DNA from 2 places in the Candidatus Limousia pullorum genome. Region 1 is predicted to be linked to the other one. Evidence: predicted binding sites of a transcription regulator. Region 1 holds the regulator's gene; the other holds the start of a gene.
What was found. Region 1 encodes HrcA, which represses chaperone genes, less so after heat shock. Its sites were predicted from a motif close to TGTTAGCACTCNNNNNNNNNGAGTGCTAACA; they were not measured.
Positions count from the first base shown of each region.

Region 2: CGICJO_RS08660 (co-chaperone GroES) is a predicted target of HrcA. The motif match lies at 10,641-10,671, and genes of this name have one in related genera.

Region 1 is NZ_CM171614.1:343,762-360,298, forward strand. It holds gene CGICJO_RS01575 (galactokinase) at 1-1,070, opposite strand, end outside; gene CGICJO_RS01580 (DUF2500 domain-containing protein) at 1,132-1,524, opposite strand; gene CGICJO_RS01585 (aldose epimerase family protein) at 1,546-2,607, opposite strand; gene CGICJO_RS01590 (helix-turn-helix domain-containing protein) at 2,772-3,644, opposite strand; gene CGICJO_RS01595 (DUF4874 domain-containing protein) at 3,936-5,429, shown strand; gene CGICJO_RS01600 (dockerin type I repeat-containing protein) at 5,448-7,064, shown strand; gene CGICJO_RS01605 (Mrp/NBP35 family ATP-binding protein) at 7,149-7,982, opposite strand; gene CGICJO_RS01610 (hypothetical protein) at 8,201-8,893, opposite strand; gene prmA (50S ribosomal protein L11 methyltransferase) at 9,038-9,955, opposite strand; gene dnaJ (molecular chaperone DnaJ) at 10,069-11,220, opposite strand; gene dnaK (molecular chaperone DnaK) at 11,428-13,293, opposite strand; gene CGICJO_RS01630 (nucleotide exchange factor GrpE) at 13,354-13,908, opposite strand; gene hrcA (heat-inducible transcriptional repressor HrcA) at 13,963-14,991, opposite strand; gene CGICJO_RS01640 (hypothetical protein) at 15,327-16,148, shown strand; gene CGICJO_RS01645 (hypothetical protein) at 16,170-16,439, shown strand; gene CGICJO_RS01650 (GNAT family N-acetyltransferase) at 16,471-16,537, shown strand, end outside.
Region 2 is NZ_CM171614.1:1,889,917-1,906,453, forward strand. It holds gene hemZ (coproporphyrinogen dehydrogenase HemZ) at 1-688, shown strand, start outside; gene CGICJO_RS08590 (zinc-ribbon domain-containing protein) at 709-1,083, shown strand; gene CGICJO_RS08595 (putative polysaccharide biosynthesis protein) at 1,183-2,961, shown strand; gene mazG (nucleoside triphosphate pyrophosphohydrolase) at 3,010-3,807, shown strand; gene hbs (non-specific DNA-binding protein Hbs) at 3,844-4,131, shown strand; gene CGICJO_RS08610 (RNA-binding S4 domain-containing protein) at 4,245-4,484, shown strand; gene yabP (sporulation protein YabP) at 4,541-4,819, shown strand; gene yabQ (spore cortex biosynthesis protein YabQ) at 4,831-5,274, shown strand; gene CGICJO_RS08625 (FtsB family cell division protein) at 5,281-5,697, shown strand; gene CGICJO_RS08630 (S1 RNA-binding domain-containing protein) at 5,752-6,207, shown strand; gene hpf (ribosome hibernation-promoting factor, HPF/YfiA family) at 6,269-6,808, shown strand; gene CGICJO_RS08640 (THUMP domain-containing class I SAM-dependent RNA methyltransferase) at 7,019-8,146, shown strand; gene CGICJO_RS08645 (AzlC family ABC transporter permease) at 8,184-8,900, shown strand; gene CGICJO_RS08650 (branched-chain amino acid transporter permease) at 8,897-9,232, shown strand; gene CGICJO_RS08655 (ABC transporter substrate-binding protein) at 9,381-10,478, shown strand; gene CGICJO_RS08660 (co-chaperone GroES) at 10,705-10,989, shown strand; gene groL (chaperonin GroEL) at 11,038-12,663, shown strand; gene CGICJO_RS08670 (SdpI family protein) at 12,777-13,172, shown strand; gene CGICJO_RS08675 (LD-carboxypeptidase) at 13,176-14,030, shown strand; gene CGICJO_RS08680 (V-type ATP synthase subunit D) at 14,073-14,714, opposite strand; gene CGICJO_RS08685 (V-type ATP synthase subunit B) at 14,717-16,096, opposite strand; gene CGICJO_RS08690 (V-type ATP synthase subunit A) at 16,110-16,537, opposite strand, start outside.

The sequences.
Region 1 (16,537 bases):
TCCTGGTGTTCTTTGTAGCCTGCCGGAATAACATTCTGCAAATACATCCATGAGGATCTGCCGGATTCCTTAACAAGACGGAGGAAAGTGTCAAAGTCATTGTTTTTCAGAGCTTCAGCCTGCATTGGAACTCTTTCGTCATCATTATAGAAATGCACGGCACGGAGTACAGCTCTGTCGCCTGCAATGCTGCGAAGCTTTACTATATTGGACATAACGTCCTCTTTTGGAATATCTCTCAAAACCTCTTTGCCGAAATAATTGCTGATTTTTTTCAGCTCAACCGGGATTGCCGCATACTCGTCTGTAAGGTCGGCGTGGTCTGCTCCTGTGTCGATAATGCAGAGAGCATATCCCGATTTTGAAAAATCAAAGTCAACTTTTGTTATCTGAGGATTTTTAGGGTCATTAAAATCCATTTCAACCATATTTCCGGCGGCAGAGGCTGTCTGGTCAAGAAGTCCGCAGGGCTTTCCGAAATAAACGCTCTCTGCGTACTGGCTTATCTGGGCAATCTCAACAGGGGATGCTTTGTCCTCGTTGAAAAGATGATTTAAAAATGAAGCTATCAAAACCTCGTAAGCGGCAGATGATGAAAGTCCGCTGCCCTTGAGAACATTGGAAACTGTGTAAACGTCAACGCCTTTGATATCACAGCCCTTTTCGCTGAACTTCTTCAAAACACCACGGATAAGAGAAGCTGACTTGTTTATCTCATCCTGATGTATCTCCAAATCGTTTATATCTATTGAATCTTCATTGTAGCCCTTTGATTTAACTCTAACCTTATCTGTGCCGTTGAGAGCAACTGCTGCGATTATGTCAAGATTTACACTTCCGGCAAGACATCTTCCGTGCTGGTGGTCTGTGTGGTTTCCGCCGATTTCTGTACGTCCAGGAGCAGAGCAAAGCATAACCTCTCTCTGGTCAGCGCCGAAATACTCTTCAAATCCCTCAAGAACCTCTATGTAACGGCTCTTGTTCTCCTCTGTTTCATTGTAAAGCTTTTTAAGCTCTGCATCCATTTTGCCGCAGGAAAAATCTTCTTTCCATTGATTTATAGTTTTCATATTGCACCTCGTTATTATATATTATCATTCGCCGAATCTTTTCCGGCAAAACAAAATTTAATCACTGTCTTTTAAAATCTATACACCTGGTTCCCTGGAAGGTAAGCTGTCCGTAATCTCCCTCAGCCATCATTCCGTATTGGAAAGCGTTTACAGGAAATTCCATTCTGTCGCCGCTGTCAAACCGGAATGTTACATAATACCATGTTGAGCTGGGCGTATACATTGTACCTCCCATACGTGTACGGTGACGGTTGGTGATATCCATTCTTTTACCCACAATCCGTGCGTTTACGGTAAGTCTTGGGGAATGGTTGTTTTTATTCCACTGACCTACGTTTCGGACTATTATATAAACAAATATGCCTATAACTACAAGAAAAATCAGAATAAACACCACAAGAAACACCCAGAAAAAGGGTGATGTATCGTCAAACTCGTATCTAAATCCCATATTATAACCTCATAAAATTTATTATACTACAGAAAACTTGTATATTGTAGTCTGACTGTATATTTCACCTTTTCTCAATATCGGCGACGGGAAATTACTGTGGTTTACGGCGTCGGGGAAATTCTGGGTTTCCAAAGCCACGCCGTCGTTTTCTCTGTAGATTTTTCCCTCTTTTCCCTTTCTCTCTGTGAGAAAGTTCGCCGTATACATCTGCATACCCGGCTGTGTTGTATAAACATCCATAGCAATAGAGGTTTCTTCACCTATAAGGCGTGCCGCTTTTTGAAGAGCTACAATTTGGTAAGGTTTTTCATAATATCCTGAAAGCACAAAATTGTGGTCATAGCCGTTGGCTATTTTAAGCTGGCGGTCATCCATATTTATATCCTGTTTCAAAGCCTTTGGCTCTGTAAAATCAAAAGCTTTGTTTTCTTTTACAGGAAGAATTTTGCCTGTAGGAATAAGATTTTCGTTGATTTCCGTTATTCCGTCTGCAAAAATCTGAACTTTTTGCTCCAAAGCCTTTCCGCTTCCCTGGCCGTTTAAATCAAAATAGGCATGGTTTGTAAAATTTACAATGGTATCCTCTGAGGAAACAGCACGGCTGTTAAATATCAACTGGTTATCATCTGTAAAGGTATATTCCACCGTTATTTTCATTTCTCCCGGGTAGCCCTCTTCTCCATCCTTGGAAACAGCGGTAAATTTAACGGTATTTTCCTTTATTTCAAAGTCATACACCTTACTGCTGAACCCGTTTACTCCTCCGTGGAGATGATTTACGCCGTTATTTGCTGCAAGCTTATAGGTGACTCCGTTAAGACTGAAAACACCGTTTGCAATTCTGTTTGCACATCTTCCAACGAACATGCCCAAATATCCGTCGTTTTCCCTGTATTCTTCAAGAGTGTCATAACCAAGACATACATCTGTTAAAACACCGTTTTTATCCGGAACGCAGATTGAGACTATTGTACAGCCATAGTTTGTAATTGTGACAAAAGCGCCGGATTTATTGGTTATTTTGAGCAAATAAACCTTATTTTCATTGTCTATTTTACCAAAATCAAATATTTCAGTCAAAATATCACCCCATTTATTCATACATTAAATATCGCTTAACACGCACTAAGTATACCACGAGGTAAACCTAATTACAATACAAAGGAAAATTTTCTACTATTTTAATAAAAATCTAACGAAAAATTTTACTAAAAAACAGACAGTATTTTTACTGCCTGTTTTTATTATACCTGACGACTGTTAAGATTCTTAAATTCTCTGGGCGCTACCCCTGCGTATTTCTTAAAAACAGCGGAAAAATACTGCACAGAACCAAAGTTAAGCCGATACGCAATATCCGTAAGGCTTTCATCGCTATCGTATATATATTCAATAGCCTTCTTTATTTTCGTGATATTTATATATTCATTGACCGTTACATTTATATGCTTTTTAAATATTTCCGTGAGATATCTTTTGCTTACATTGCAGTTTTTCGCCACATCAGACAAGGAAATTTTCGCTTCAATATTGTTATTTATATATTCAACCGCCGCAGCTGTAATGGGATGGTCAACCTTTAAAACAGAATTAAAGGAATTTTGGATGTCCCTTGAAAGAAGCAGTATCAGCTCGTAAATATAGAGGTTTGCCAAAGCTATATTATTTATCTGCTTGTCCTCGTTTATCTCGTAAACAATTCTTTTAACACAGGAAAAAATCTCGTGGCTGTACTTTGCTTTCATATACGCCTTGGATTCTGTAGCCATATAGAATAAAAATTTTACCTGCTTGTAGGTTTTTGGGTCCATATTTAAAAAGCTTTCGCTTCTGAAATGCATCTGGAGGAAGTTTGCGGTTTTGTCGTGCTTAACTCTAAAGGAATGTATGCAGTTTGGAAAAAGAACCATAAATTCATTTTCATGAACTGTCACAACCTCGCCGTTTACTATAATGTCACATTCCCCTTTAAGCATAAGGCACAGCTCCACATTTTGATGACAGTGTGGGCCAAAGAAAAAATCCGACTCCAAAAATCTTATCAATGCGTTGTGTATTATATTTTTTTTGTCGTTACTGCTGAGCAGTGCCTCCATTATTACATCCTTTTCCTGCATACAGACACCTTCTTTATAAATATTGGCAATTCCATATAAAATAACTTTGTGCTTTATTTTTTAAATTATAACGGTTTTTCGTTCTATATTTTATAAGTTATTTTATTTTTCTATTATCTCATTCTATAATTTACAGTATACTTTTATCATAAACACGGGAAATAATCAATAGGTAAGCGAAATCTCTGCCATATTTTATAACTGACCTTACATTTACACCGTATTGTATAAGTTTTTTCATCACTTAAATGATAATATATAGATAACAACTAAAAGAAAGGACGGTAAACAATGAAAACTAAAGTATCTAAAATTCTTGCCGCCGCTGTAGCCCTTGTACTGACCGCAAGCATATCCATTGCCGGCATACAAGCTGCCTATAAGAGCAAGATACCGGACAGCAAAACCTACGAGTTCTCCACCGAGGGACTCACCGGCGATAAAACCACCGAATTGATGTCCGCAAACCCTGACAGAGGACTTCGCATGGAGGTATATCTGGACGTTGCCACAGGAATGAGCCTTTTTGAATATGCGGATGTGGACGCATTCCAGCAGCTTCAGGACGAAATCGACAAGTACAAGTCCGACAATCCAACCCTTGTGCAGGTTTATTTCTACCTTACAGGCTACAAGGACAAGGAGCTTGACCAAACCGCTTTTGACAACATGAACAGATATTTCGACATGCTGGAAGAAAACAATCTCAAGGCGGTTTTGAGATTTGCCTACATTTCCGACGACACAAACCCGCTTTCCCAGGAACCAGAGGACGACATGGTTGTAAGACACTGGGAACAGCTTGCACCATTTATAGAAGAAAGACGTGACCAGATTTCCGTATTGCAGGCAGGCTGTGTAGGAGCCTGGGGAGAATGGGACTCAGGCGCAATGTCAAGAGTTGACTACAAAAAAATCCTTGACGCCATTATGGACAACACTCCCGACGACTTATATGTACAGGTGAGATACAGCTATATAAAGACAGATAATTTCAGCAAAGACGACCCTGACTATGACAGAATAGGTTTCCACGACGACTTCCTTATTGGAAATCTTCACGGCTGGAACACAGCAGGCAGTGACCCTCAGTCAGACAGATATCAGCAGATGTCAGAGGAAAGCTGTTATGTTCCCGTTGACGGAGAGATGATTTGGGGCAGCGCCAACGATTATTACAAAGGTGAAATCGGCGGAGATTACATAAGCTCCATAAAAATGGCAAAGAGAATGGCAGAGCATCATTTTACATCCTTGAGCCTTACCCACAACTACAAGGAAAAAGACGGATACTACTCAATGGAGTACTGGAAAACAGAGTATATCAACCAAAATATCCTTGACGAAAACGGACTTCTCTACGATGAAAGCTGGTTCCTTGATGAAAACGGAAACAATCTCCCGAGAACCATGTTTGATTATATAAAGGATTATTTGGGCTATTATCTGAAAGCCGAAAAAGCTTCAGCGGTTGTAAACGGCGACACTGTTACCGCCACTGTAGCATTAAAGAATTACGGTTTTGCCGCACCTCTTACACTTGATAAAATCGAGCTTGTGCTTCTGGACGCAGACGGAAACCCGGTAAGCAGCAGTGAGTTTTGCAGTCTTGAAGAGCTTCAGTCAGGCTCAACCGTTGAAAAGACAATAGAGCTTCAGCGTCCGGAAAACGGCAGAGGCTACAGACTTGCTTTGAGACTCTCTTCAAGAAACGGCGATACAGCAAGACTTGCCAACAACATAGAATACACCGACGGATACAACATCCTTGGCGACTTGATATAATGAAGGGAGATTGTACAAATGAAAGCTTTTAAAACTTCCAAAAGGGTTTTATCATCATTGATAGCCATAATGCTTTTGGTTATGTCCTGTCAAAGCTTTTTGGCGGCAGACGGAGATGAGAAAAAACCTCTTAACATCCCTGAAATAACCCTTGAAAATCTTCAGGTAAGAGGAGGAAGCACAACCTATCTTGTGGACAATCCGCCCCACAGCGAAACAGCTCCGACCATGAGAGATTTTGACTTCGGTCCCGGAAGCGACAACATGCAGGACGCATACATCGTATACAACTACGGCAACGAGGTTATGATAGAGTCATTGACACTTGTAGGCTGGTGGCCAAAAGACCAGGCAGTAAAAAATATCAGCCTTGAGTATTTCAAGGACGGTCAGTGGGTAACTGCACAGGAAAATATTGAAGTACCATGGCAAACCTCAGGCGGAACAGAAGAAGAGGTTGAAATCACTCTCACCGAACCTGTTACCACCATGAAATTCAGAGTAAAAATCAACAGCGCATATCATTCATGGTCAGATAAAATCTGTATGCACCTTATGCGTCCAAACGGATACATAGTTACAGAATTTAAGCCACTTACAGACGCAATAGCTCAGGCGGAAAAGCTTGTATCACAGGTTCTCATAGGCGATAAGGGCGGAGAATTTTCTCAGGACGCAGTTGACAGCCTTAATGCTGTTACAAATGAGATAAAGGAAAAGCTTGACGCAGGACTTGTAACAGCAGATGACATTCCTGTACTGATTGAGCAGATAGAAACTGCAATAGAGGAATTTACCTCCTCACAAAACCCAATGGAGAACGCACCTGCCGCAGAAGCCGAAAATCTCACAGTATCTTTGGGAAACACAGCATATCTTACAGACAGACAGATTTCAACAGGAATGACCGTTTCCTTTACAGACAGTGAAAATCCTGCTTATCTGACACTTGATTTTTCCGGAAGAAATCTCAACGCTACAGGACTTACACTCCTTGCCTCCTCATCAGATAAATTCACTTTAAATATGAGTGCGGAAGCTGAAATCGACGGAGTATGGACAGAAATCGCCGCAGCTACAGATTTTAACTACCGCTGTGACGTACAGGGAACAGAGGGACACAAAATTACCTTTGACTCCTGCACAGCTTCAAAATTCAGAATTAAAATCAACAGTTCTACAGCTGAAAGCTTTACAGTTTATGAAATCCTCTGGGACGGACTTTATGACACAGACACCTCTGCAATGGATGATCTTATAAATAAGGCAAATTCAATAATTAAAAATCCTGCCTCCTCCGATTACCCAGACCTTTTGGATATTCTGAAAATTGTTCTTTCACCTGCTGAAAATCAGGAAACTTCAATTCTTGCAAATCAGGGAAAAATTGATACAATTACCCAGCTCCTTTCAGAAGCAATTTCCGCTTTTGACGGACTTGCTCAGTATGAAAAGGGAGATGTAAACCACAGCGGTTCCCTTGAAATTGAGGACGTTACACTTATACAAAAGCACATTGTGGAATTATTGCAGGAAACAGATTTCTTTGATGAGTACCTTGCAGACGTTGACAATGATGGAGTAATATCAATCAAGGACGCAACCTCAATTCAGATTGCAATTTCCAGCAAGTGATAAAACAGCAAACCATATTTTCTTCATAAATCTTCTTTTTTAACATTAAAAGCCGGCATCTTAAATGATGCCGGCTTAGCTGTTTTATTTATTAAGTTTATTCTCGATAATATCCGCTGCTTCTTCCAAAAGATTTCCCGGATAAAGCTCTACTGTACCTGTATCGGCGCATTTTGCCATATCAGGGTCAATAGGAAGCTTTGCCAAAACGTCTGTGCCGTATTCCTTGGCAATCTCGTCAATGTGGCTTTCGCCGAAAATGCTGTACTTCTTGCCGCAGTCAGGGCACATGAAATAGCTGTAGTTTTCAACGATACCCAAAATCGGCACGTTCATCATTTCTGCCATCTTAACAGCCTTTCCAACAATCATGGAAACCAAATCCTGCGGTGATGTAACAACGATAATTCCGTCAACAGGCAGGCTCTGGAAAACTGTAAGTGGAACATCGCCTGTTCCTGGAGGCATATCAACAAACATGTAGTCAACATCCTTCCAGATAACGTCTTTCCAGAACTGCTTTACTGTATTTGCAATAACAGGACCTCTCCAGATAACCGGGTCTGTTTCGTTTTCAAGCAAAAGGTTTACTGACATAACGTCGATACCTGTCTTTGATGTTCTTGGAATTATACCGAACTCGTTTCCAAGGCACTTGCCTTTAATACCAAAAGCCTTTGGAATTGACGGGCCTGTTACGTCTGCGTCCAAAACCGCTGTTTTAAAACCTCTTCTGTTAAATGTAACAGCCATCATGGAAGTAACCATGCTTTTGCCTACTCCGCCCTTACCTGAAACAACCGCAATTACCTTTTTAACGGAACTGAGGTCGTTAAGCTTTTCAATAAGGCTTTCGGGGCTGTTTGTCTTTCCGCTGCAATTCTCTCCGCAGCTTGAGCAATCGTGAGTACAACCCATTTTTAATCCCTCCGAATTTTTTTACTTTTCTTTATTATACCCTATAATACACACATAATCAAATTTCCAAAACGGGAAAATAAAAACCATACGGGCAATTCGCTCCCTATGGTTTTATTTTCTCTTAATTAAGTTTTAGAGAAATTAAATTACCAGTCGTATTGCCACTCTAACAATAATACACCAATAATTTAAAATATCAAGCACACAGGAGAATTTTAGTCAACTTTTTCTGACTTTTCATCCTCTGCTTCATCGCTGTCCTCAGAGCTTTCCTCTTTTTCAGCTTCTTCGCCGTAATAGAAAGCTGCTTCTTCCGCATTGTTCTCTGCGTCCAGCATATCCTGCTCGCCGAGGATTTCCTGTTCTTCTTCCGGAAAATATTCTGTATTTTCCAAGTCAGCCATCTCTTCTTCGCTTGCCTGAGCTTCCTCTGTTTCCTCAGTGCTATCCTCAGAAGCTGTCTTATCCTCCAGAAGTGCTACAGCATTTTCTTCTTCCTGCTGCTCTTCCTCTTCCGGAGCGATTTCATATCCGCTGACAAAAGTATAAGGCAAACCATAACCGAAAGCCACAGCAGCCACAGTCATAATCAGGGCATTTTCAGCAATAGCGCTTCCGAAAGGCATTGCCGGAATAAGATAAGCCAAAATTATGTAGAATGTTGGAAGAACAAGAAATACAAGGGTCATTGGACTGAAACGCAAAACCTGTTTGCCCTCTCCCACTCTTGTGGCATAGAAAAGAATCACACCGAAAACGGAATAAATCAAAACATTTATAATTCCGCTCATATTTGGATTCATTGTAGATGCCAGCTGAGAAAAGAAAAATGAACAAATAACATAAGCGGTTACAAGAAACGCTGAAAAGAACAGGTTTATAGTATCTCTTTTGTTGTTTTTCTTCACTTTTGAAACCTCCGACCGTTTTATAATTTCTTCAACAACGTATATATTATTATATCAATGTGATAAGTGTTTGACAAAATTATAATGATGTACAAAAATAACAGTTCGTTTACATATAAACCACTTTTATTTTCTTAAAAACTATCATTTTGCATTTGCCACAAGGCATACCCAGCCGTTGTCTGCGATTTCCTCAACGATTTCAAAATCATTTTTAATTGCATTTACCACATCGTCACGTCTTGTGTCGATTATACCGCTCATAATATAAACTGTGTTTTCATCCATAAAGTTTTTAACCCCTGATGAAAGCATGATAATGGCGTCAGCCACAATATTTGCGGCGATGACGTCGTATTTTCCGCTTACCTTATCTGTAAGGTTTCCGCACACAACATTAAATCTGTCGGCAACTCCGTTGATTTCTGCATTTTCTTCTGCTGTCTTTACTGCCATCTGGTCGATATCTACACCGAGAGCCTCTTTAGCTCCCAAAAGCAGACCTGCAATAGCCAGAATACCGCTTCCGCAGCCAACGTCAAGCATTTTTTCTCCGCCGTGGATATATTTTTCCAAGGTTTCAAGGCAGAGTCTTGTTGTTTCGTGGTTGCCTGTACCGAAAGCAAGACCCGGGTCAATATTCAAAACAATTCTTTCGCCTGCATCGTAGTTATCTCTCCATGTAGGACGGATAAGCAGCTTCTCTCCTATTGGTGTTGGGTGGAAATACTGTCTCCAGTTATTGAGCCAGTCCTCTTCCTCACAGCCATTTGTTTCGATTTTATGGTCGATACCCTCTGCTGTATATCTTTCGCTGAGAAAAGCAATAGCCTCTGCGGGATTTTCCTCTGGGCTTATATAAACGTGGATAATTGCACGGCTTCTGTCCTTTTGCAGAAGCTCCTCATCAATCAAATCAATATGCGCAATCTCCTGAACCTGCTCCTCGAGTCCTGTGTAGTCCTCAATATAAATTCCGTAAGGTACAACCATCTGGGCAATATCTCCAGCCTTATCCGCATCCTGGGGCAAAACTGAAATATTTATCTCTGTCCACTCCATGCCTCTCTTCCTTTCTGTCTGTTTTAACGATTTTATTATATACAAAATTGACGCCATGTTGTGAAACAATTATTTTTATAATCTCTTACATGGCGTCTGTTTATGCAAATGTATCAGTTCTCTTCAAACATTCTCTTTATCTTCTCAAAGAAGCCCTTTCTCCGGGCATAATTTTTCTCTCCCGTTGAGTTGTCAAGCTTCTTAATAAGCTCTCTCTGAGCATTTGTAAGGTTCTTAGGAACTTCGATTGTGACCTTAACATACTGGTCGCCTCTGCCTCTTCCGCCAAGATGCGGAATACCTTTGCCTTTAAGCTTAAAGATATCGTTAGGCTGTGTTCCCTCGTGAACGCTGTACTTTATCTTTCCGTCGATTGTAGGAACGGTGATTTCTGCACCCAAAGCCGCCTGAGCAAATGTAATCGGGATTTCACACCATACATCGTCACCACGGCGCTCGAATATCGGGTGAGGTCTTACATTTATATATACATGAAGGTCGCCTGCCGGGCCTCCGTTTGTACCGCTGTTGCCTCTTCCGGCTACATTTAAAATCTGACCCTCATTGATACCTGCGGGAATAGTAACGTCAACTGTTCCGTTTCTCTTAACTCTGCCGTTGCCGCCGCACTTCTTACATGGGTTATCAACAACTCTTCCCTTGCCCTTACAGGTGTCGCAGACTCTTGAGGTCTGAACAACGCCGAAAGGTGTTCTCTGATTTATTGTAACATGACCAGAGCCGCCGCAGGTTGGACAGGTTTTCGGTGAAGTGCCTTTCTGTGCGCCTGTGCCGTTACACTCGTCACAGGTTGTAATATGATTGTAATTAACCTGTTTTTTAGCGCCCTTTGCAGCTTCTTCAAAAGAAATATAAATTGTTGTTTCAACATCAGTGCCACGGACAGGGGCGTTAGGATTTGCGCTTCTTCTGCCGCCAAATCCGCCGAAACCTCCGAAAAAGCTGTTGAATATATCTCCAAGGTCAATGTCCTGACCGAAAGGACTGCCGCCTGCTCCGCCTGCGCCGAAGTTGGGGTCAACTCCTGCATGGCCGAACTGGTCATATCTTGCCCTTTTCTCCTTATCCGACAAAACCTCGTAGGCTTCGTTTACCTCTTTAAATTTAGCTTCCGCCTCTTTATCACCGGGGTTAAGGTCAGGGTGATATTTTTTAGCCATTTTACGGAAAGCTTTTTTTATGTCATCTTCTGAGGCATCCTTATTGATACCCAGAACCTCGTAATAATCTCTTTTATCTGCCAAATTTCTCACCTAACTTTTAAAAAATAATGCAGTCGTTTTGCACCGTAAAACCATAACAAGGTTTTGACTCTGACAATGTCAGACCTATAATAATATATTTAATAACACCGCTGTCTGTCAAGTATTTTTAAAGATTTTTTATTTTATCTTAAATCACAAGTCAAGGCGACAGCATTACTGCCGCCGCCTTTTAGTATTTTCAATCAATTAGTTCTGACCGTCAACATCTGTAAAGTCGGCGTCATAAACGTTTCCGTTTGGCTGTGCGCCGCCGTTTGGAGCCTGGCCGTAAGGATTGCCGCCCATGTTGCCCATGTCAGGTGCGCCCTGTGGGTTCTGCTGTGGAGCAGCCTGCTGATACATCTTTGAAGAAACCTCATAGAGCTTCTTCTGGAGGTCTTCCTTAGCAGCGTCAATCATTGTCTTATCGTTCTTAGCGATAGCGTCCTTAACAGCAGCAGCCTTTGTCTTGAGAGCTTCCTTGTCGGCAGCATCCATCTTGTCGCCGCTCTCGTTTACAAGCTTCTCAGCCTGATATGCCATGTTCTCAGCTTCGTTCTTAGCGTCAACCTCTTCACGGCGCTTCTTATCCTCTGCTGCATACTGCTCTGCTTCTCTAACTGCTCTGTCGATATCGTCCTTGGACATGTTTGTTGAAGAGCTGATTGTAATCTTCTGCTCCTTGCCTGTGCCAAGGTCCTTAGCGGATACGTTAACGATACCGTTAGCATCTATATCAAATGTAACTTCGATCTGAGGAACACCTCTCATTGCAGGAGCAATGCCGGAAAGTGTAAAGAGACCGAGCTGCTTGTTATCTCTTGCAAATTCACGCTCACCCTGGAGAACGTTGATTTCAACCTGTGTCTGATTGTCAGCAGCAGTTGAGAAAATCTGGCTCTTCTTTGTTGGGATTGTTGTGTTTCTGTCGATAACCTTTGTCATAACGCCGCCCATTGTTTCAACACCAAGTGAAAGCGGAGTAACGTCCAAAAGGAGAAGTCCTTCAACTTCGCCGCCGAGAACGCCGCCCTGGATAGCAGCACCTACTGCAACGCACTCGTCAGGGTTGATGCCCTTGAATGGCTCTTTGCCGATAAAGTTCTTAACAGCTTCCTGAACAGCCGGAATTCTTGAAGAACCACCAACCATCAAAACCTTATCGATTTCGCCGATCTGAAGTCCGCTGTCGGAGAGAGCACGTCTAACCGGACCCATTGTGCTTTCAACAAGGTCTGAAGTAAGCTCGTTGAACTTTGCTCTTGTAAGAGTCATGTCAAGGTGCTTAGGACCTGTTGCGTCTGCTGTGATAAATGGAAGGTTAATGCTTGCTGTTGTGATACCTGAAAGGTCAATCTTTGCCTTTTCAGCAGCTTCTTTAAGTCTCTGCATAGCCATCTTATCGCCTGAAAGGTCGATGCCTGTTTCTGACTTAAAGCCCTGGATCATCCAGTTGATAATTCTCTGGTCAAAGTCGTCGCCGCCGAGACGGTTGTTACCTGCTGTTGCCAAAACTTCCTGAACGCCGTCGCCCATCTCAATGATGGATACATCGAATGTACCGCCGCCCAAGTCGTAAACCATAACCTTCTGGTCTTTTTCCTTGTCTATACCATATGAAAGAGCCGCAGCTGTTGGCTCGTTGATAATTCTCTTAACGTCAAGACCTGCAATCTTACCTGCGTCCTTTGTTGCCTGACGCTGTGCGTCTGTGAAGTATGCAGGAACTGTGATAACTGCCTGTGTTACTTTCTCGCCCAGATATGCTTCTGCATCAGCCTTAAGCTTTTGAAGAATCATAGCGGAAATTTCCTGTGGTGTGTAGCTCTTGCCCTCGATATTTACCTTGTAGTCGGAGCCCATTTCTCTTTTGATTGAAGAAACTGTGTTAGGGTTTGTGATAGCCTGACGCTTTGCAACCTGACCTACAAGTCTCTCGCCGCCCTTAAATGCTACAACTGACGGAGTTGTTCTTGAACCCTCAGCGTTAGGGATAACTACAGGCTCGCCGCCTTCGATAACTGCTACACAAGAGTTTGTTGTACCTAAATCTATACCTATTGTCTTTGCCATAATAAATTCCTCCCGATAATACTTATATCATAAATTAGTATGTTGTCTGTTTAATTTTTATCAGTCACAGTTGGCAACCTGCACCATTGCGTGTCTGATTACTCTGTTTCCTATTTTGTAACCTTTCTGGAAAACCTGAGAGATTGTGTTTTTACCAAGTTCTGCATTTTCCGCTGTGGAAATTGCGTTGTGAATTTCCGGGTTGAACTCTTCTCCAACTTCTCCGAAAACCTCAACCTTTAATTTAGCAAGTGATGCGGCAAGCTGATTTTTTACAAGCTCAAGTCCTTTTTTAAATTCATCCGGAGCGTCGCCCATATTCATCAGTGCCATATCAAGGCTGTCTGCTACAGGCAAAAGCTGTTCAACTGCCTTTGCGGTAGCGTCGTCATAAATTGAAAGCTTTTCCGCCTGAGTGCGCTTTCTGTAGTTGTCGTACTCTGCGGCAAGTCTTAAATAGCTGTCCTTTTGAGCCGCCAATGCGTCCTGAGCCTTTTTAAGCTCTTCTGCATTTTTGTCCTGTGTTTCTTCCACAGGCTCCTGATTTGCCTCAGCCTCAGTCTGAACCTTGGTTTCCTGAGCTTCGGTGTTCTTCTCTTCTTTTTTCTTACCCATGTTTTCATCTCCTTAAAATGAAAGGGATTTTTATTTATATATTATAGTTAACTTTTAAACTTCAACCAGTTCATTTATAAGATTTCCGGCTTTCTCTGCTGTAAACTTTACAACCGACATAACCGCCGCAAAATCAATTCTTCCTATTCCTACCGCTGCTACGGCTCCCGCCGTTCTGCCTGCAATATCGTATCTCGATACCACCAGCGAGCAGTTTTTAAGCTCCGGCTCTCCGCTTTCCTCACCTATAAATATACGGTTTTCGGAAACCTTTGTATGGAGCAGTTCAGAGAGTCTTTCTCTGTCGTTTAAAAAACTAACTGCCGCCCTTACATCTGTCATATATTCTCCGCCGGAGAACATAAGATTAGTCATACCGGAAACTGTCATCTGGGTTTTTGTCGCCTGCTGAGCCGCTTCACTTACCGAAACCAGCACGCTTGGCATAAACAATGAAAGATTTCCGAATGATGCCGCCGTGGTCTGGATAAAGGGAATGGTGATGTCCTCAAGGGGCATTCCCGCAAAGCACTCGTTTAAAGCCGCATCAAACACCCTGAGCATTTCAGGAGTTAAAACAAACTCTGTTCTGAAAAGCTGGGTCTTAATCATTCCCGAGGAGGTCACAAGCACCGTCATTCCCGTGTGCCTTCCTGTCTGTACAAAGTGGAGTCTGTGAACTCTCACGTCCTCAGAAGGAGGCGTTGTGGTTATCGCTGTAAGTCCCGTGACCGTTGCCACAACCTTTGAGGCTTCGGACAATATGCTTTCAGGAGCTTCAGAATGCGACTCCAGCGACCTTGTGATGTACTCTGCAACCCTGGGGTTTATGGGCTTTATCTCCATGAGGTTATCTATATAATACCTAAGTCCCATCAAAGTGGGGATTCTTCCTGCGGAAGTGTGAGGCTGTTCAAGATAACCCATTGCGGAAAGGTCCGCAAGCTCGTTTCTTATTGTTGCCGAGGATACATTCAAATCCGTTTCGGTCTGAAGAAACTTGGAGCCCACCGGTTCACCGGTCATCAGATAGTTTTCTGCAACGGCGGATAAGATTTTTTGTTTTCTCTGTGTAAGCTGCATTTCACTCACCTCAAATCAATCGCCGTTATTCATTAGCACTCTATAAACCCGAGTGCTAACTACATCTATAATGTACCATTAAAGTCAGCAAAAGTCAAGTGTTTATTTTAAATTTTTTAATATTCATTTTCTATTCACCTTTCTTTCATATAAGGAAAAGTAAATCCGATAAATGCTGTATATCACCATATTTAATGATTTATGATATTTTTTGACACATTACAATAAAAACCGATTGACAACCACTGTTAAACAAAGATATAATTAACATAAAGTATTTATTTAGTAGTCTGTTAAACTACAGCTATTATTCGCAGACAAAGGAGATTTTCATTATGATAATATTTACAATCATATGTGCGGTAATGTATTTTATCTCCGCAATAATTCTTTTTATGCCAAAGTTCAGAAAGTACCCGTTTTTTAAGCCTTTCGGTGTTTATATGGCATATCAGGGTATCTGGACTCTTTTAAGCTACCCTGTAAATCAGCTTTTCCCTACAAATCAGGTTATGACTGTTTTGAATTACATCGGAAGCTTTGTTTTCTGTCTGTATTTTCTCTTTATTTATTTCACCTCTCAGAAAAACAAAGGCAATTCAGGCAAAAAACCTGTTAAAGCCAAAAAGTCAACTCCTGTTAAAGAAAAGAAAGCTGAACCAAAACGACGTCAGCCAAGATACAAGGATGACTCCGAGGATTTCGATTCTGTTATAGCTTCAACAAAGAAAAAGCGTTATACCGAAAAAACAGAAGAACCGGAAATCACATCAACCTATATTGACGATGAACCTGTCGCTCCTAAAAAGAGCAGCAGATTTGAAGAAAACAGTAAGGGCGCATCTAAATACAGCATAGATGATGAGGACCTGCTTTACAGCGAGTTCGACGATGAGGACGAGAACGAAGCAGACGAGCTGGAAAACGTAGAAATCACCGACGAGGACTTGGAATATTACGACGATGATAATACAGACGAGGATACCGAGGACGAAGAAGAGGTTGATTTGTACGACGACTTCGACGACGATATGCTGGATGATGAGGAAGAAGAGGAAGAACTCCCCGACGATTACGACGACGATGACCTTTATGTTGATTTTGACGATGACGATGATGACTTAGAAACATTAAGGGGCAGAAGATACAGAAAATAATAATAAATCCGGAGGAATTACATGGATCAATTTACAGGTTATCTTTTTACCGCAGTATGGGCAGTTATAGGAATTTATCTTGTCTATATGGGTAAAACGGTACACAAGTTTTGTTATTATATAAGTCTGCTGTTATTTTTCATGTTCGGATGGAGTCTTGCCGACCAGCTTATGACCGCCGACCTGTTTTCCGGCACGGCAGCCATTGTATACAGAGTTATAATAGCGCTGTTTTTGATTGTAGGTGTAATCATCTACTTTAAAAAAGTTCGCAGCAGCGATGATAAATAACATTAAATTAAAAAGGAAAGAAGTCTTAAAGTTGACCCAAAACGAAAATCACAAAATCATTCCTTATGAAGAAAAATATCTGAAAGACGCAGCCGCAA
Region 2 (16,537 bases), 1.2 Mb from region 1:
ACGTCCTGACACAATAACATTTGATAAGCTTAAAGCTGTTTTAGAGGGCGGAGCAGACAGAATCAGCGTTAATCCTCAGACACTTAACGACAATGTACTTGAAAATATAGGCAGACGCCATACTGCTCAGCAGGCAATAGACGCCTTTAAGCTTGCCAGACAGGCTGGAGTGGGACATATAAACATGGACCTTATAGCAGGCTTACCGGGAGATACAATAGAAAGCTTTAGAAATACACTTGACGGTATATGCGAGCTTGACCCGGAAAGTATAACCGTTCACACTTTGTCCATGAAAAAAAGCTCCGGACTTACCGCAGAGGGCAAACAGATTTTGAAGCAGGAGGGAATAACCGCTTCACTTATGCTGGAATACACAAAAGAAAAGCTTTCAGCTCTGGGATATAAGCCCTACTATCTTTACAGACAGAGCCGAATGGTTGGAAATCTGGAAAATGTAGGCTGGGCGAAAGAGGAATTTGAAAGCAGTTACAATGTGTTTGTAATGGACGAAACCCATACAGTTTTGGGATGCGGAGCAGGGGCTGTAACCAAGCTTAAAGAATTCGGAACAGACAGACTGGAAAGAATATTTAATTTTAAGTATCCGTACGAATACAATACAAGGTTTGATGAAATAATAGAAAGAAAAAAAGGCATAGCCGAATTTTATGCTAAATACTTTTAATATAAAAAGGAGGCAGTAATATGAGTATTCTTGATGATGTAATGGTAAACGCAAAAGCGGCTATAGATGATTTCGGAAAAAAAGCCACAGATATTGCCGACAGTTCTGTTTTGGCAATAAGTGCCAACAACATCAAAAACGAGATTGAGAAAAAGTATACGGAGCTTGGCAGACTTTATTATAACGAAGTAAAGGCCGGTTCATTGGATTTGGACGACCTTGAGGATTTGACAGGGGAAATAGATATACTTGTGGAGCAGTTACATGCGGTTCAGGCAAAGCGTGCTTCAATGAGAAACAGAAAAATTTGTCCAAAATGTAAAAACGCAGTTCCAAAGGATTCAAGCTTTTGCAATAAGTGCGGAGCTTCTCTTGAGGAAGAAAGCGAAGACTAATTTTAAAACCTGTAATAAAAAGACAAGTAGTGCATATTTTTTAATAAGCACATAAGAGGCGGGCTTTGTGCCCGCCCATTTTTTTACAGGTGATAAATTATGAAAGTAAAAAATAACAGCGCAAAAGGCGTGACCTCCAATTTTATAACAGGAGCCTTTCTGCTTACAGGAGCGATGTTTGCGGTAAAAATATGCGGAATGTTTTTCAAAATATTTCTTACACGAATTTTCGCCGTTTTCGGAGATGATTTTGCAGGAATAGGCACGGGACTTTTTAGCAATGCTTACGAAATTTACATACCCTTGTTTACCATAGCCACAGCGGGTTTTCCGGTGGCTGTTTCAAGGCTGATTTCGGAAAGCGCCGCACGGGAAAATTTCCGTGAGGTGCGAAAAATTTTTAAATCCGCAAAACCGTTTTTTGTTATTACCGGCTTAATATGCTTTTTGATAATGGCAGCAGGAAGCTTTTTTTACGTAAAGCTTATAGAACAGACCTATGCAATCTATTCAATGCTTGTACTATCGCCCACGATTTTTTTCGGATGCGTTGCGTCGGTTTACCGTGGATATTTCGAGGGACTTAGAAACATGTCGCCGACGGCAGTTTCCCAGGTTATAGAGGCCTTGTGCAAGCTGTTTGTAGGTTTGGGACTTGCCGCCGCAGTGGTATTTGCAGGAACAGCCAATTATCAAAAGACAGGGACTTTTTTCGGAATGACTTTTGAGTCAGAAGCTGAGGCGGTTAATACCTTGGCGGGAATATCCGTTGCGGCGGCAATCGGAGGAATTACTCTGGGAAGCATTTTTTCCTGTTTGTATCTTATCTGCAAATACAGAAAATCAAGGCGAGGTATTCCCCAGGAGTATTATTTAAAACCAATTGAAAGAAAAGAAAGTGAAAGAACCTTTCTTTTGATTTTTAAAACTGCTATTCCTATAGGCGTAACATCTTTGGTGATGAGCATAAGTTCAACAGTGGATTCAGCCATTATACAGCATGTGATTTATCATACCGCAGTGGAAAACAGAGAGCAGCTGCTCAGATGTTTTGACGGAGCATTAAACCACACCATACCTGCTATTCCAACGCCGGAAAATCCTATAACCATTCACACCTATCTGTTCGGATGTTTCAGCTGTAGTTTGACGATAATGCAGCTTATAACAGCCCTTACTCAGGTGCTTGGAACATGCGCAATGCCAAACGTCACAACGGCTTTTACAAAGGGAAGCAAAAAGGAAATAAAGAAATCCATAGAAACAGTGATAAGAATTACAATGGCGATTGTACTGCCTTCGGGGCTTGGATTGTTCTTTTTGTCGTATCCGATTATGAGTCTGTTTTTCGGCGGAAATGTGGCTGTAATCGGCGCAAAAGTTCTGAAAATAATGGGACTGTCCGTTATATTTATTGCCGCATGTACGCCTGTTTGCAGTATGCTTCAGGCAATAGGTAAAATATCACTTCCTCTTAAATTTTTTGTTGTGGGAATGGGAATAAAAATACTTATAAATTACCTATTTGTGAGAAACGTAAATCTAAATATTCAGGGTGCGGCAGTAGGCTCGCTTCTTGCCTATATATACATCTTTTTCGGGCTTTTTTACTGTCTGTGCAAGCACGCAAAAGTAAGGCCTAATCTGCTTAATTGTGTGCTGAAACCCCTTATCTCAGCTATAATATGTTGCTCTTTTGCGGCGGCAATATATAATGCATTTGCCTCGGTAATGTTTCAAAAAATTGCCGTTTTGTTATCTATTGCTGTTTCTGCGGTGATTTATTTGATATTTTTGGTGCTTTTGCGGACATTTTCTGCCGAAGAAATGAAAATATTTCCCGGGGGCGAAAAAATCGAAAAACTACTTGAAAAATGAAGTATTTTAGGTTAAAATGTATGTATTGTTTTTTTAGGGGTGATTGTATTGGATTACATAAAAAAGGATTCATACGGTTTTAACGACCTGGTTGAAATAATGAAAATACTCAGATCCCCCGAGGGCTGTCCCTGGGACCGTGAGCAGGACCATAAGAGCATAAGACAGAACTTTATTGAAGAAACTTACGAGGCAATAGAAGCCATCGACACAGAAGATTCAGAGCTTTTAAAAGAGGAACTTGGAGACGTTTTGCTTCAGGTTGTTTTTCACTCTGAGATTGAACAGTCACAGGGCGGTTTCAATATAGACGATGTGTGCGACGGCGTCTGCAAGAAGCTCATCGTAAGACATCCACATGTTTTCGGCGATGTTGTTGCCGAAACATCCGATAAGGTGCTCACAAACTGGGACAACATAAAGATGAAAACAAAGTCACAGAAAACTCAGTCCGACGCTATTGACAGCGTGGCAAAGAGCCTTCCTGCGCTTATGAGAAGCACAAAGGTTCAGCAGAAAGCCGCCAAAGTAGGCTTTGACTGGGACGACGTCAACGGAGCAATGGAAAAGGTTTCCGAGGAACTTTCCGAGCTTAAAGAGGCTGTAAAAAATTCAGACAAAGAAAACATCCACGAGGAACTTGGCGATTTGCTGTTTGCAGTGGTAAATGTTTCACGTTTTCTTAAAGAGGACTCAGAAAAAGCCCTTTACGATGCCTGTGACAAGTTCGCCAAGAGATTCCGAAAGGTTGAAGAGCTTGCTTCTGAAAAGGATATAAATATGAAGGAAGCGGGAATTGAAGTTCTTGATGAACTTTGGGATGAAGCTAAAAAAATCAGTAATTAAATTTTTAATATATATTTGTTTTACGGAGGAAGAATTATGAAAAAAACAGAACTCATTTCAACGGTGGCAGAAAAGTGCGAAGTAAAAAAGCAGGACGCAGAAAAGATAATCAATGCTGTTTTGGACACAATAGTAGAGACCATTGCTGAAGGTGAGAAAGTTCAGCTTGTAGGTTTTGGTACTTTCGAGCAGAGAACCCGTAACGCAAGAACAGGCTGTGACCCAAGAACTAACCAGCCAATCGAAATTGCGGCTTCAAAGGTACCGGCTTTTAAGCCAGGAAGAGCATTCAAGGATGCCGTAAATAAGGATTCACAGGAGTAATTTTTTGGACCGGCATTTTGTCGGTCCTTTGTTTTTTATATTTCTAAAAATTTTAAGTTTTAATTAAACAGATGGTTATAACATCAAATATGGAAACAAAGAGGAGAAAGAAAATGCGTCTTGATAAATATCTTAAAGTCAGCAGAATTATAAAGAGAAGAACAGTTGCAAATGAGGCTTGTGACGCAGGCAAGGTTCAGGTAAACGGAAAAATTGCAAGAGCTTCCTACGATGTAAAGGTGGGCGATGTTATAGAGATAGTATTCGGAGCACGCACCATCAAAATTGAAGTGGTAAGCGTAAACGAATACGCAAAAAAAGAGGACGCGGGAAGCATGTATAAAGCGGTTTGATAATGTAGTTATATAAATTAAATCGTTTCCATATAATTTATTCAGGAGGCGATTTTATGAACGAAAATAGCATACAGACCAAACCACATAACGTTATTATCGACAACCGCAGAAAAATGGAGCTTACAGGCGTCCGTGATGTTTCGGGTTTTGATGAGCAGACTGTAAGTCTTATAACCGAAATGGGCGGCCTTGTGATAAAAGGCACAGGATTGCATATAACAAGGCTGAGTCTTGATACAGGCGATGTAACCGTTGAGGGCAATGTAAATGCCATGCAGTATACAACAGCCGGTACACCCTCAAAGGGTCTTGTTTCCAAGCTGTTCAGGTAGGCGGTATTCTTATGGAAGTTACTATAGAAATGGAATACCACTGCCTGCTGTGGTCATTTGTGCTGGGAGCTTTTGTGTACGGTGAATATGAGGTTTTTCGCTTGATACGCAGGATTTTTTCAAATAGCTTTATATCAAATTTTATCTGCGACATTCTATTTATGACTGCGGCAGGTTTTTCGGTCTTTACATTTGCTTTGGGATTCAGCAGCGGAGTGGTGCGCTGGTACACAATATTTGCCTGTGCTTTTTCCTTTGCTGTTTTGAGGCTGACCATAGGACAGCTGACCGGAAAACTGTACGGTTTTATTTTTACAGCTGCGGCAAAAATTTCCGCCGCTGTAAAGAAATTTTTTCAAAAGTTTCTCAAAACACTATTGAAAAATATAAACAAAATGTTGTATAATATTGTAAAGGTATATAGAAAGATTTTTTTATCGAAAGGAAAAAGGTGAAGTCTTTTGGCAGTAAAAAATAGGACAAAAACCACTGCTGATAAAAAGGATAATCTTTCCGGTACTGTAAAGGAATCCTCCGCTTCCAAAACATACGGTAAGCCGGAGCTTAAAGAAATAAAAAAACCGGAAAAGAAAAAGATCAATAAAATTGGTCTTACAATAAAATTAGCACTTGTTGTTTTTGCGGTTTATGCCGTTGTAACACTTTTGAATCAGCATATTGAGATTCTTGAAAAACATCAGACTCTCAGCGACCTTGAAACCGATATTATGGTTCAGGAAATCAAAATTGAGGAAATTCAAAATGTGAAAAATTACAGTGACGAGGAAAACGCCGAGTACATGGAACAAATCGCCAGAACTGAATTGGACTATGTTAAAAACGGCGAAAGAGTTTTTGTAAATGTTACAGGTTCATAAAATAATCTGTTATATAAATAAGGATTTTTAAAAACATAAGGGGTATTTTAATTTATGGCAATTGAAGTTGGCAGCATATTAGAAGGCAAAGTTTCTGGAATTACTAAGTTTGGCGCATTTGTTGATTTGCCGGACGGTACAACAGGTATGGTTCACATATCAGAAGTAGCTTCTACATATGTAAGTGAAATCAGAGACTTTGTAAAGGAAAATCAGGTTGTAAAGGTAAAGGTTCTTTCTCTTGGAGAAAAAGGAAAGGTAAGTCTTTCAATGAAGCAGGCAGTTGAACAGAAAAAACCTGCAAAGAGAAAGCCACGAGAGGCAGCAGCTCCTGTAACATCACCGGGAAATTTTGAATGGCAGCCCTCAAGAAGATCTGATGGTCCGGTAAGCTTTGAAGATATGATGTCAAAATTTAAACAGACAAGCGAGGACAAGATGTCCGACCTTAAACGAGCCGGAGAAAGCCGTGGCTACAGCCGCAGAGGCAATGGCAATGGCAGAAGATAAAAAATAAATAATGTAAAAATAAGATCTTGGATTTTTTAAGGTCTTAAAAGGAGGCATTGTTATGAAGATTACTTACACAGCAAGAAAAGTTACACTCAGAGATAATTTCAAAGAGAGGGTAGAAAAGAAGCTTTCAAAATTCCAGAAGATTTTTTCCGAGGATGCAGAAGCAAGCGTTGTTGTGACGGTTGAGAAAAATCGTCAGACTGTTGAAATCACAATCAGAGATAACGGTATGATTTATCGTGTTGAGAATTCACAGGCTGAGATGAACAATGCCTTAGATACAGTAACAGATATGTTGTCAAGGCAGTTAAGAAAAAACAAGACGAAACTCAGCCGCAGGCTGAGAGAAGGTTCAATCGACGACCTTGTTGTTGGAGATAATGCAGAACCTGAAGACGTTGAGGACGATTATCATCTTGTTAGAAGAAAGATGGTTCCCGTTAAGCCAATTACTGTAGACGAGGCAATTCTTCAGATGAATATGATTGGTCACAAGTTCTATATGTTTGTAAATGCCGATACCAACGAAGCTAATGTTGTATATCAGCGTGAGGACGGCGCATACGGACTTTTGGAGCCAACCATCGAAGAATAACATTACTGCCGCACAGCGGCAAGGTAAAAATTCGCTTTGTTTAATAGATATTCTGAGGTACAACGACTTAACGTGAATAAAAAAGCATTTGATGACGATACAGAAATAAATAAGCCTTCGGGCGGTTAAACAGAGAACAAAGGGTATCGGGATTTCCCGGTACCCTTAATTGTGGCTGTTTTTAAAAATATAAAACGACAGGAGAATAATATGCCGAAATATACCTTTTCAGCGCCATGCCTTTTGGGAATAGAGGGTCTGGTTGGCAACGAGCTTAGATTTTTAGGGGCAGAGGAAGTTTCCCCGGAAAACGGCAGAGTAATTTTCAAAGGTGACTTTGAAATGATGGCGAGAGCAAATATCTGCTCAAGATATGCTGAGAGAATACAGATTCTCATGGGTGAATTTGAAGCTCTGTCCTTTGAAGAACTTTTTCAGGGTGTTAAAGCTCTTCCGTGGGAAAAATTCATATCCAAAACCGACGCTTTCCCGGTAAAAGGAAGAAGCTTAAGCTCTAAGCTTCACAGTATTCCGGATTGCCAGAAGATTATCAAAAAGGCGGTTGTGGAAAGATTAAAAGAAAAATATATGCTTCCATGGTTTGAGGAAACCGGACCGGTTCATCAGATACAGTTTCTTATTCTCAAGGACAGAGTAAGTGTGATGATTGATACTTCCGGAGCAGGACTTCACAAACGTGGATACAGAGAAAAGGCAAACGATGCACCTATTAAGGAAACTCTTGCAGCAGCGTTGGCTGAAATATCCGGTGTAAGAAAAAATCATGTGGTTGCAGACCCCATGTGCGGAAGCGGAACCATATTGATTGAAGCTGCCTTAAAGGCGAAAAATATCGCTCCTGGTATAAATAGGTATTTTGCCGCCGAAAAATGGAGTCAGATTCCTTCCTATATATGGAAAGAGGAGAGGAAAAGAGCAAAGGAGTCAGAACGTGAGGACTGCACCTTTAGGGGCTACGGTTACGATATAGACAGAGAAGCTTTAAAAACTGCTTTGGAGAATGCTCAAAAAGCCGGCGTCGCAGATATGATTAAATTTGAATACGGCGACGTGAGAAAGTTTAGATGTCCTGAGGAACGCTGTACGGTTATAACAAACCCTCCATACGGTGAAAGACTTCTGGATTTGAAAAGTGCCGAAGAGCTTTACAAGGTGCTGGGAGAAAACTATAAACATACTCCGGATATACGATATACGGTTATAAGTCCTGATGATGACTTTGAAAAATGCTTCGGCAGAAAAGCCGATAAAAGAAGAAAGCTTTATAACGGAATGATAAAATGCCAGGTTTATATGTATGGCGTTAAAAAGAAATAAGCTTTAATTTATGTACAAAATTTGCGGGTGATGAAAATTGAGTTCTTACAAAGATGTATTTAAGGTTGCCTTTCCAAAGACAATACCCATATTATTCGGGTATCTTTTTCTTGGATGTGGTTTCGGAGTGCTTTTGGCAAAAAGCGGATATCACTTTTTGTGGACAACCTTTACGGCGAGTACGGTCTATTCCGGCTCAATGCAGTATGTAGCGGTTGACTTGCTGAATAAGCCATTCAGTATTTTTAACGCAGTGATAATGACCTTGGCGGTAAATATAAGGCATGTGTTTTATGGTCTGTCACTTATTGAAAAATATAAGGGGATAGGGGCGAAAAAAATATACTGCATGTTCGGTTTGACAGACGAAACCTATTCTCTTGTGTGTTCTCAATACGTTCCCGAATACATAGATAAAGGCAGATATTATTTCGTGACCACACTTCTCAACCACTGTTATTGGATTACCGGCTGTACTGTTGGAGGAATTATAGGACAGTTTGTAGAGTTTAATGCAAATGGCATAGACTTTGTTATGACGGCTCTTTTTGTGGTTATCTTTCTTGAACAGTGGGAAAGCACTAAAGAACACAGTCCGGCGCTTATCGGTGTGGGATGCACAGCTTTGTGTCTTATAATTTTTAAAAGCTTTTTGCCGCTTTTATCTACATATTTCCTTATTCCTGCTATGATATGCATATTTACAGCGCTGACAGTGTTCAGAGCGCCTCTTGAAAGGAGGCTTTCCAGATGACCCAGACTGCTGTTCAGTCCGTAATAACTCTTTTGATTATTGCGGCAGTTACATTTGTTTTGAGAGCCTTGCCGTTTATGCTTTTCAGAGGAAACAAACCGGTTCCTCCCTTTATATCATATCTTGGTAAGGTTTTGCCCTTTGCGGTAATCGGTATGCTTGTGGTTTACTGTTTAAAAGATGTTTCTTTTATTTCAGGAACATACGGTTTACCCGAGCTTATAGCCATAGTGGTTATAGTAATACTCCATAAATGGAAACATAACCTTCTCCTGTCAGTAGGCGGAGGAACTGTACTCTATATGCTTTTGGTGCAGTTTGTTTTTATATGAGATTTTAAGACAATTATCCCTTTTGGATAGTTGTCTTTTTTCATAACCGGACACGGAAATCCGCTAAGGTTGACAAAAACTTTCTTATTGGTTAATATATAGGTAGTCGTGTAAATCTGCGGCAAATTATTTTGTAAGGAATGATTACATGTTTGTACTTAATGATTACATGAAAAAGAACCTTAGATTTATTATACCGGTTGCAGCTTTAATCGTGCTGGCAATAATTTTTGGAATAATGTATATTGTAAACAATAACTCAGATCAAGATAATACTGATACTACCGAACCTGCATCCACTGAACCACAGACAACAATGACAGCTACCGAAGAGTTGAGTCAGTATAAAATAGGAATAATGCAGTTTGACGATTCTCAGGAATACAGCGACGTATACGACGAGTTTGTATTGGCTATGGAACACAGAGGTTTTACCGAGGGCGTAAATGTAGAGTATGTTTATATGAACGCAGAGGGTGACAGCGAAAAGTGTTCAGATATGGCTCAAAGCATTGTAGACAGCGGTGTTGATTTGATATTTGCTATTTCCGAAGAAAATGCAGTTGCAGCGTACAATGCCACAAAGGATATCCCGATAGTTTTCGGCGCTGTAAATGACCCGGAGGAAGCAGAGCTTATAGACACCAATGAAGCGCCCGGAGCCAATGTTACCGGCGTATCTGACTATTCACCGAGTATTGAACAGATAGATTTAATAAAAACAGCTTTCCCGGAAGCAAAAACAGTGGGTGCTGTATATGATGAGTTAAACGAAAGTTCAGTTACACAGGTTTCTCTGGCAGAAACACAGGCACAGACAAATGAAATGACATTTGAAAAATATCCTGTAAATGATACCACAGACTTTGATTCATATATAACTGATATGATTGAAAAGGTGGATGTTATCTATCTTCCTTATGATGAACTTTTGATAGAGAATATAGATAAAATAACAGCTGTAGCCTACGAGCACGGAATTCCTGTTGTGGGCGGCAATGAAGAGATGGTTCAAAAGGGCTGTACAATCGCATATGGAATTGACTATGTGGATGTAGGTAAGCAGTCAGCTCTTATGGCAGTGGAAATTCTTCAAAATGACGGAACACCTGCCGAGATGCCGGTAAGATACTTAAACGAGCTTATTCTCTATGTGAATACGGAAGCAAAAGAGAAACTTGGCTTTGAGCTTGACGAAACGCTTCAAAATAAAGCTGTTTTATTGCCTGAGAAAAGCGAAGAATAAAAGACAAAAGAATAATTTAGAAAAAGCAGGAGTATATTTTTATTTCCTGCTTTTTTTGTATCTGTAAAGAATATGACAATGTGTCAGTTTTATGAAATTTAAAAAATTTCCCTTTAAAGGTCAAAATACACTTGATTTTTTCAAAGATATGGTATAAAATATACTTAGCACTCAAGGATAAAGAGTGCTAAACAATGATAGCTATTTAAAGGAGGACATATATATTATGAATATTAAACCATTGCTTGACAGAGTAGTACTTAAAGTTGAGGAAGCTGAGCAGACAACAAAGAGCGGAATTATCCTTTCTTCTGCAGCTCAGGAAAAGCCACAGTTTGCAACAATCGTTGCAGTTGGTCCTGGCGGCCTTGTAGACGGAAAAGAGGTTAAGATGTATGTAAATGTCGGCGACAAGGTTATTTCCAGCAAATACGCAGGCACAGAGGTTAAGCTTGACGGCGAAGAGTACACAATCGTTCGTCAGTCCGATATTCTCGCAGTTGTAGAATAATTAAAAAGATAATAAGCGAATAGTATAAATAAATGGAGGCAATTTATCATGGCAAAACAAATAGCATATGGTGAGGAAGCAAGAAAGTCACTTATGAAAGGTATCGACAAGCTTGCTGATACAGTTAAAATTACACTTGGTCCTAAGGGCAGAAACGTTGTTATAGACAAGAAATTCGGCGCACCGCTTATTACAAACGACGGTGTTACAATCGCAAAGGAAATCGAGCTTGACGACCCATTTGAGAATATGGGTGCACAGCTTGTAAAGGAAGTTTCAATCAAGACAAATGACATCGCAGGCGATGGTACAACAACAGCTACATTGCTTGCACAGGCTCTCATCCGTGAGGGTATGAAGAACGTTACAGCAGGCGCAAACCCAATGGTAGTTAAGAAGGGTATCGCAAATGCAGTTGAGGCAGCAGTTGAGGCTCTTACAAAGAACAGCAAGGCTGTTGAGGGAAGCAACGATATCGCAAGAGTTGCAACAGTTTCTTCTGCTGATGAGGAAATCGGTAACCTTATTGCAGAGGCAATGGAGAAGGTTACAAAGGACGGCGTTATCACTGTTGAAGAGTCAAAGACAGCAAAGACATACAGCGACGTTGTTGAGGGTATGATGTTCGACAGAGGTTACATCGCACCTTACATGGTTACAGATACAGATAAGATGATTGCAGAGCTTGACAATCCATATATCCTTATCACAGATAAGAAGATTTCTAATACTCAGGAAATTCTTCCTTTGCTTGAGCCAATCGCTCAGTCAGGCAGAAAGCTCCTCATCATCGCTGAGGACGTTGAGGGCGAGGCACTGACAACATTGGTACTCAATAAGCTCAGAGGCGTATTCACATGCGTAGCAGTTAAGGCTCCTGGATTTGGCGACAGAAGAAAAGAAATGCTTCAGGATATCGCAATCCTCACAGGCGGTACAGTAATCACATCAGAGCTTGGTCTTGAGCTTAAAGAGGCTACACTTGACATGCTCGGTACTGCAAGACAGGTTAAGGTTGACAAGGAAAATACAATCATTGTTGACGGCGCAGGCGATAAGGGTCAGATAGCAGCAAGAGTTGCACAGATTCGTTCACAGATTGAAACAACAACATCTGACTTTGACCGTGAGAAGCTTCAGGAAAGACTTGCAAAGCTTGCAGGCGGCGTAGCAGTTATCAAGGTTGGCGCAGCTACTGAGATTGAAATGAAGGAAAAGAAGCTCAGAATCGAAGACGCTCTTGCAGCTACAAAGGCAGCTGTTGAGGAAGGTATCGTAGCAGGCGGCGGTATCGCACTTATCAACGCTATTCCGGCAGTTGAAGAGCTTTACAACAAGACAGAGGGCGATGAGAAAACAGGCGTTAAGATTGTTCTTAAAGCTTTGGAAGAGCCACTTCGTCAGATCGCAGCTAACGCAGGTCTTGAGGGTTCTGTAATCGTTAACAACGTAAAATCAGCCGGTAAGGTTGGATACGGCTTTAACGCACTTACAGAAGAGTACACAGACATGATTTCTGCAGGTATCGTTGACCCAACTAAGGTTACAAGAAGCGCATTGCAGAACGCAGCTTCTGTTGCAGCAATGGTTCTCACAACAGAGTCATTGGTAACAGATATTAAGGAGCCTGCACCAGCAGTTCCAGCTGCACCTGATATGGGCGGAATGTATTGATAAAAAGTTTACTCCTTTAGAATATCTTAATATATGTACAGCAAAGGCTTCGGCTTTTGCTGTACTTTTTTGTTTTGTGTGATATAATTGACTTATGAAACGGAGTGATAGTAGTGATTAAAAAAGATAAAAAATCAATTTGTGAAATTATCAGTATTTCTGTTATGGCTGTGTTTGCTGTAATATCATTTTTTATTCTTCCGTATAATATCGCCATACAGTGGAACGGCACTCAGGCAAGCTCATACGGAAGTAAATGGTTTATCTTTTTACCTGTAGTAATTGGTTTAATGCTTATTCCGTTAATGAATTATTTTGAAAACAGATTTATGACTTTCTCAACGATTGTTCTTTTTACACTTCTTATAGTGTTGTTTACATGTCAGATTTATATGGTTGTGTTTTCTTCTTATCCTAATATTCAAATACCTATAAGTGTTCCCATAATTATAGAGGCTGTTTTAGGTGTCGTTGCGTGTGGTATTTATGCATTGAAAAAGAGAGGTTAAATTATGCAGAGAATAAGAAAAGCCGCCCTTGTGTGCTGTTCAAATCCGCTTTCGATAGATAGAAAAGACGAAATACAAAAATTAAAAAACACATTGTATACAATAGGAATAGAAACAGCGGAAAGTCCCTACATATTTTCAGATGATGTTTTGTCATTTTTAAAAACAGAAAAAAACAGGGCAGATGCACTTTTAAATTTTTATAAGGATAAAACAGTTGACGCCATATTCGATATATCAGGGGGAGATTTATCAAATACAATTTTAAATTACTTGGATTTTGATATTATAAAAAATAACCCTAAGCCATTTTTTGGTTACAGTGATCTTACAGCCCTTATAAACGCCCTGTACAGCAAAACTTCAGCAAGCTCATTCCTGTATCAGATAAGAAATATAATCAAGCACAGCGGCTCAGAAAGCCCTTTACAAAGGTTTAATGACTTTAATAAGAGTATAAGCGATGATTTTCTGAATTTTAAATACAGGTTTTTAAGGGGAGAAAGCTTTTCAGGCATTTTGATAGGCGGAAATATAAGGTGCTTTTTAAAACTGGCGGGAACGGAGTTTTTTCCTGACCTAAGCGGAAAGGTTCTCCTTTTGGAAAGCCTTGGAGGGGATGTTCCAAAAATCACTTCCATGTTTGCACAGCTTAAAAGCTTAAAATCTTTTGAAAAAGTAAACGGAGTAATACTGGGAACATTTACACAGCTTGAAAAGGAACAGGGAACAAAAGCCCTGGAGGAAATAGCATTGCATTTTATTGATGAAAAAACGCCTGTTGTCAAAACCCAAGAAATAGGTCACAGTCCCTATTCAAGGGCTGTAGAAATCGGTAAGAATATTTTTATTCCATAAAAAAACACAGCTTTGAGATTTACCCAAAGCTGTGTAATTTTTTTATTCTTTATCTGAACCGCTGTTTTTTGACTTGGTTCTTTTAATAACCTTAAGTCTTGAAAATTCCTCTCTGTCTTTTTCGTCCAGAGCGTCGGTTATAAATTTTATGGTTTCCTCAAAGCGGGGAATCATTATATTTTTAAGAGCGTTTGCACGTTTCTGAGTCTTTTTAATGGCGTCTGCAAGTCTGTAGACGCTGTTTTCGATTTCAGCAAGTAAAACTGTAAGGTTTTTAACCTCTACAAATTTTAAATGAGCTTCGTCCAAAGCGTCAGTGGTTGTGTAAAGACCGTAGTCCAGCTGAAAGTTTTCAGGCTGTGTTTCGTCGATGGTGACAATGGGAATTTCAACACCCATTACGCTTCTGTAATTTAGCTTAATGCTGTTGTCCAGGGGAACCGTCTGGCTTATTTCATCACAGAAACCCATGAGGATATTTGCCTTTTGGAGTTTTAAATAAGCCTCGGCATAGGTGTCGTCGATTTTTCCCTGAATTTCATTTGCCTTGTCAATAAGACTCATCATTTCTCTTATGAGAATGTTTCTCTTTTTATCAAGCAAATCAAAACCGATTTTTGCAAGAGCTAAGGACTTTTTGGTATTCATTAAATTTCCCTTGGTGGGAACTGCCTGCATAGCCATAATTATACCTCTTGAGAAACATAATATTTGTCCAGAAGCTCGTCGTCCACACGGTCTAGCTCTGTTCTCGGAAGTGTTGACAAAAGCTTCCAGCCTAAATCAAGGCTCTGTTCGATTGAACGGTTTTCATCACCCTGATTTACGAACTGCTCCTCGAAAAGCTTACCGAACTGGAGATACTTTTTATCGATAGGTGAAAGCTCTTCTTCACCGATAACGGAAGCCAAGGAACGTGCGTCGATAACCTTTGCATAGGAAGCGAAAAGCTGGTTTGCAAGAGGTGAGTGGTCGGCACGTGTGTAGCCCTCACCGATACCGTCCTTCATAAGTCTTGAAAGGGAAGGAAGAACGCTTACCGGAGGATAAAGACCCTGGCCCTGCAAGCTTCTGTCGAGAACTATCTGACCTTCTGTGATGTAACCTGTAAGGTCAGGAACAGGGTGTGTAATGTCGTCGTTAGGCATTGTGAGAATCGGTATCTGAGTAACAGAACCGCTGTGGCCTTTAATCATACCAGCTCTCTCGTAAAGAGAAGCAAGGTCGGAATAAAGATAACCAGGATAACCCTTTCTTCCAGGAATTTCACCCTTTGAGGAGCTGAACTCACGCAGAGCCTCGGCGTAAGAGGTCATATCTGTCATAATAACAAGGATATGCATGTCAAGCTCAAAAGCAAGATACTCAGCGATTGTAAGTGCGCATCTTGGGGTAAGAGTTCTTTCGATAATAGGGTCATTTGAAAGGTTCAAAAGCATTACAACTCTCTGCAAAACGCCGCTTTCCTCAAAGCTTCTTCTGAAGTACTCTGCAACGTCGTTTTTAACACCCATTGCTGCGAATACAACGCCGAAGTTTTTATTGTTAGCACCGCTTATCTTTGCCTGTCTAACTATCTGAACTGCAAGCTCGTTGTGTTTCATACCTGAGCCGGAGAAGATAGGAAGCTTCTGACCTCTGATAAGTGTCATAAGGGTATCAATAGTTGAGATACCTGTGTTGATGTAGTTTTTCGGATAAACTCTTGATACAGGGTTTATAGGAGTTCCGTTGATGTTGGCACGTTTAACAGGGAAAATATCGCCCAAGCCGTCGATAGGCTTACCTGCGCCGTTTAAAACTCTTCCGATTATTTCAGGGGAAAGGGGCATCTCCATAGGTCTGCCTGTAAGTCTTGCTCTTGTACCGGTAAGACCGATGGACTTTGTTCCCTCAAAAACCTGAACAACGATTCTTTCGCCGTCTATCTGAACAACTCTGCCTTGTCTTACAGTGCCGTTGTCAAGTCTGATGTCTACAATCTCTTCAAAGGATACGCCTTTGATACCGTCCATAACAAGGAGAGAACCGTTAATTTCCTTAACGCCTACATAATCTATAACCATGTTGTTTTCCTCCTTATTCAATAGAATTTAATTTCTCGTCAATCTCTTTGATGTACTCGTCAAACATATCAAGTCTGTTGTTTGGAATATCGTATTTCATCTTTGTAAGCTTGTCAAAAAGACCGAGACCGATTATCTGTGAAATCGGGATAGCCTTTGCTATGAGCTTCTGAGACTGCTTGTGGAGATGAAGAATAGTTTTCATCATAAGCTTCTGCTTTTCAAGCGGTACATATGTGTCCTCAGGGTGGAAGGAGTTCTGCTGTAAGAATCCAACTCTGATAACACGGCAGGTTTCAATTACAAGCTTTTGGTCGTCAGGGAGAACGTCAGAACCTATGAGCTTTACGATTTCCATAAGTCTGCTTTCTTCCTGGAGAAGATAAGAAATTTTGTTTCTGTATTTGATAAAATCTTTGCCCAGATTCTTTTCAAACCATG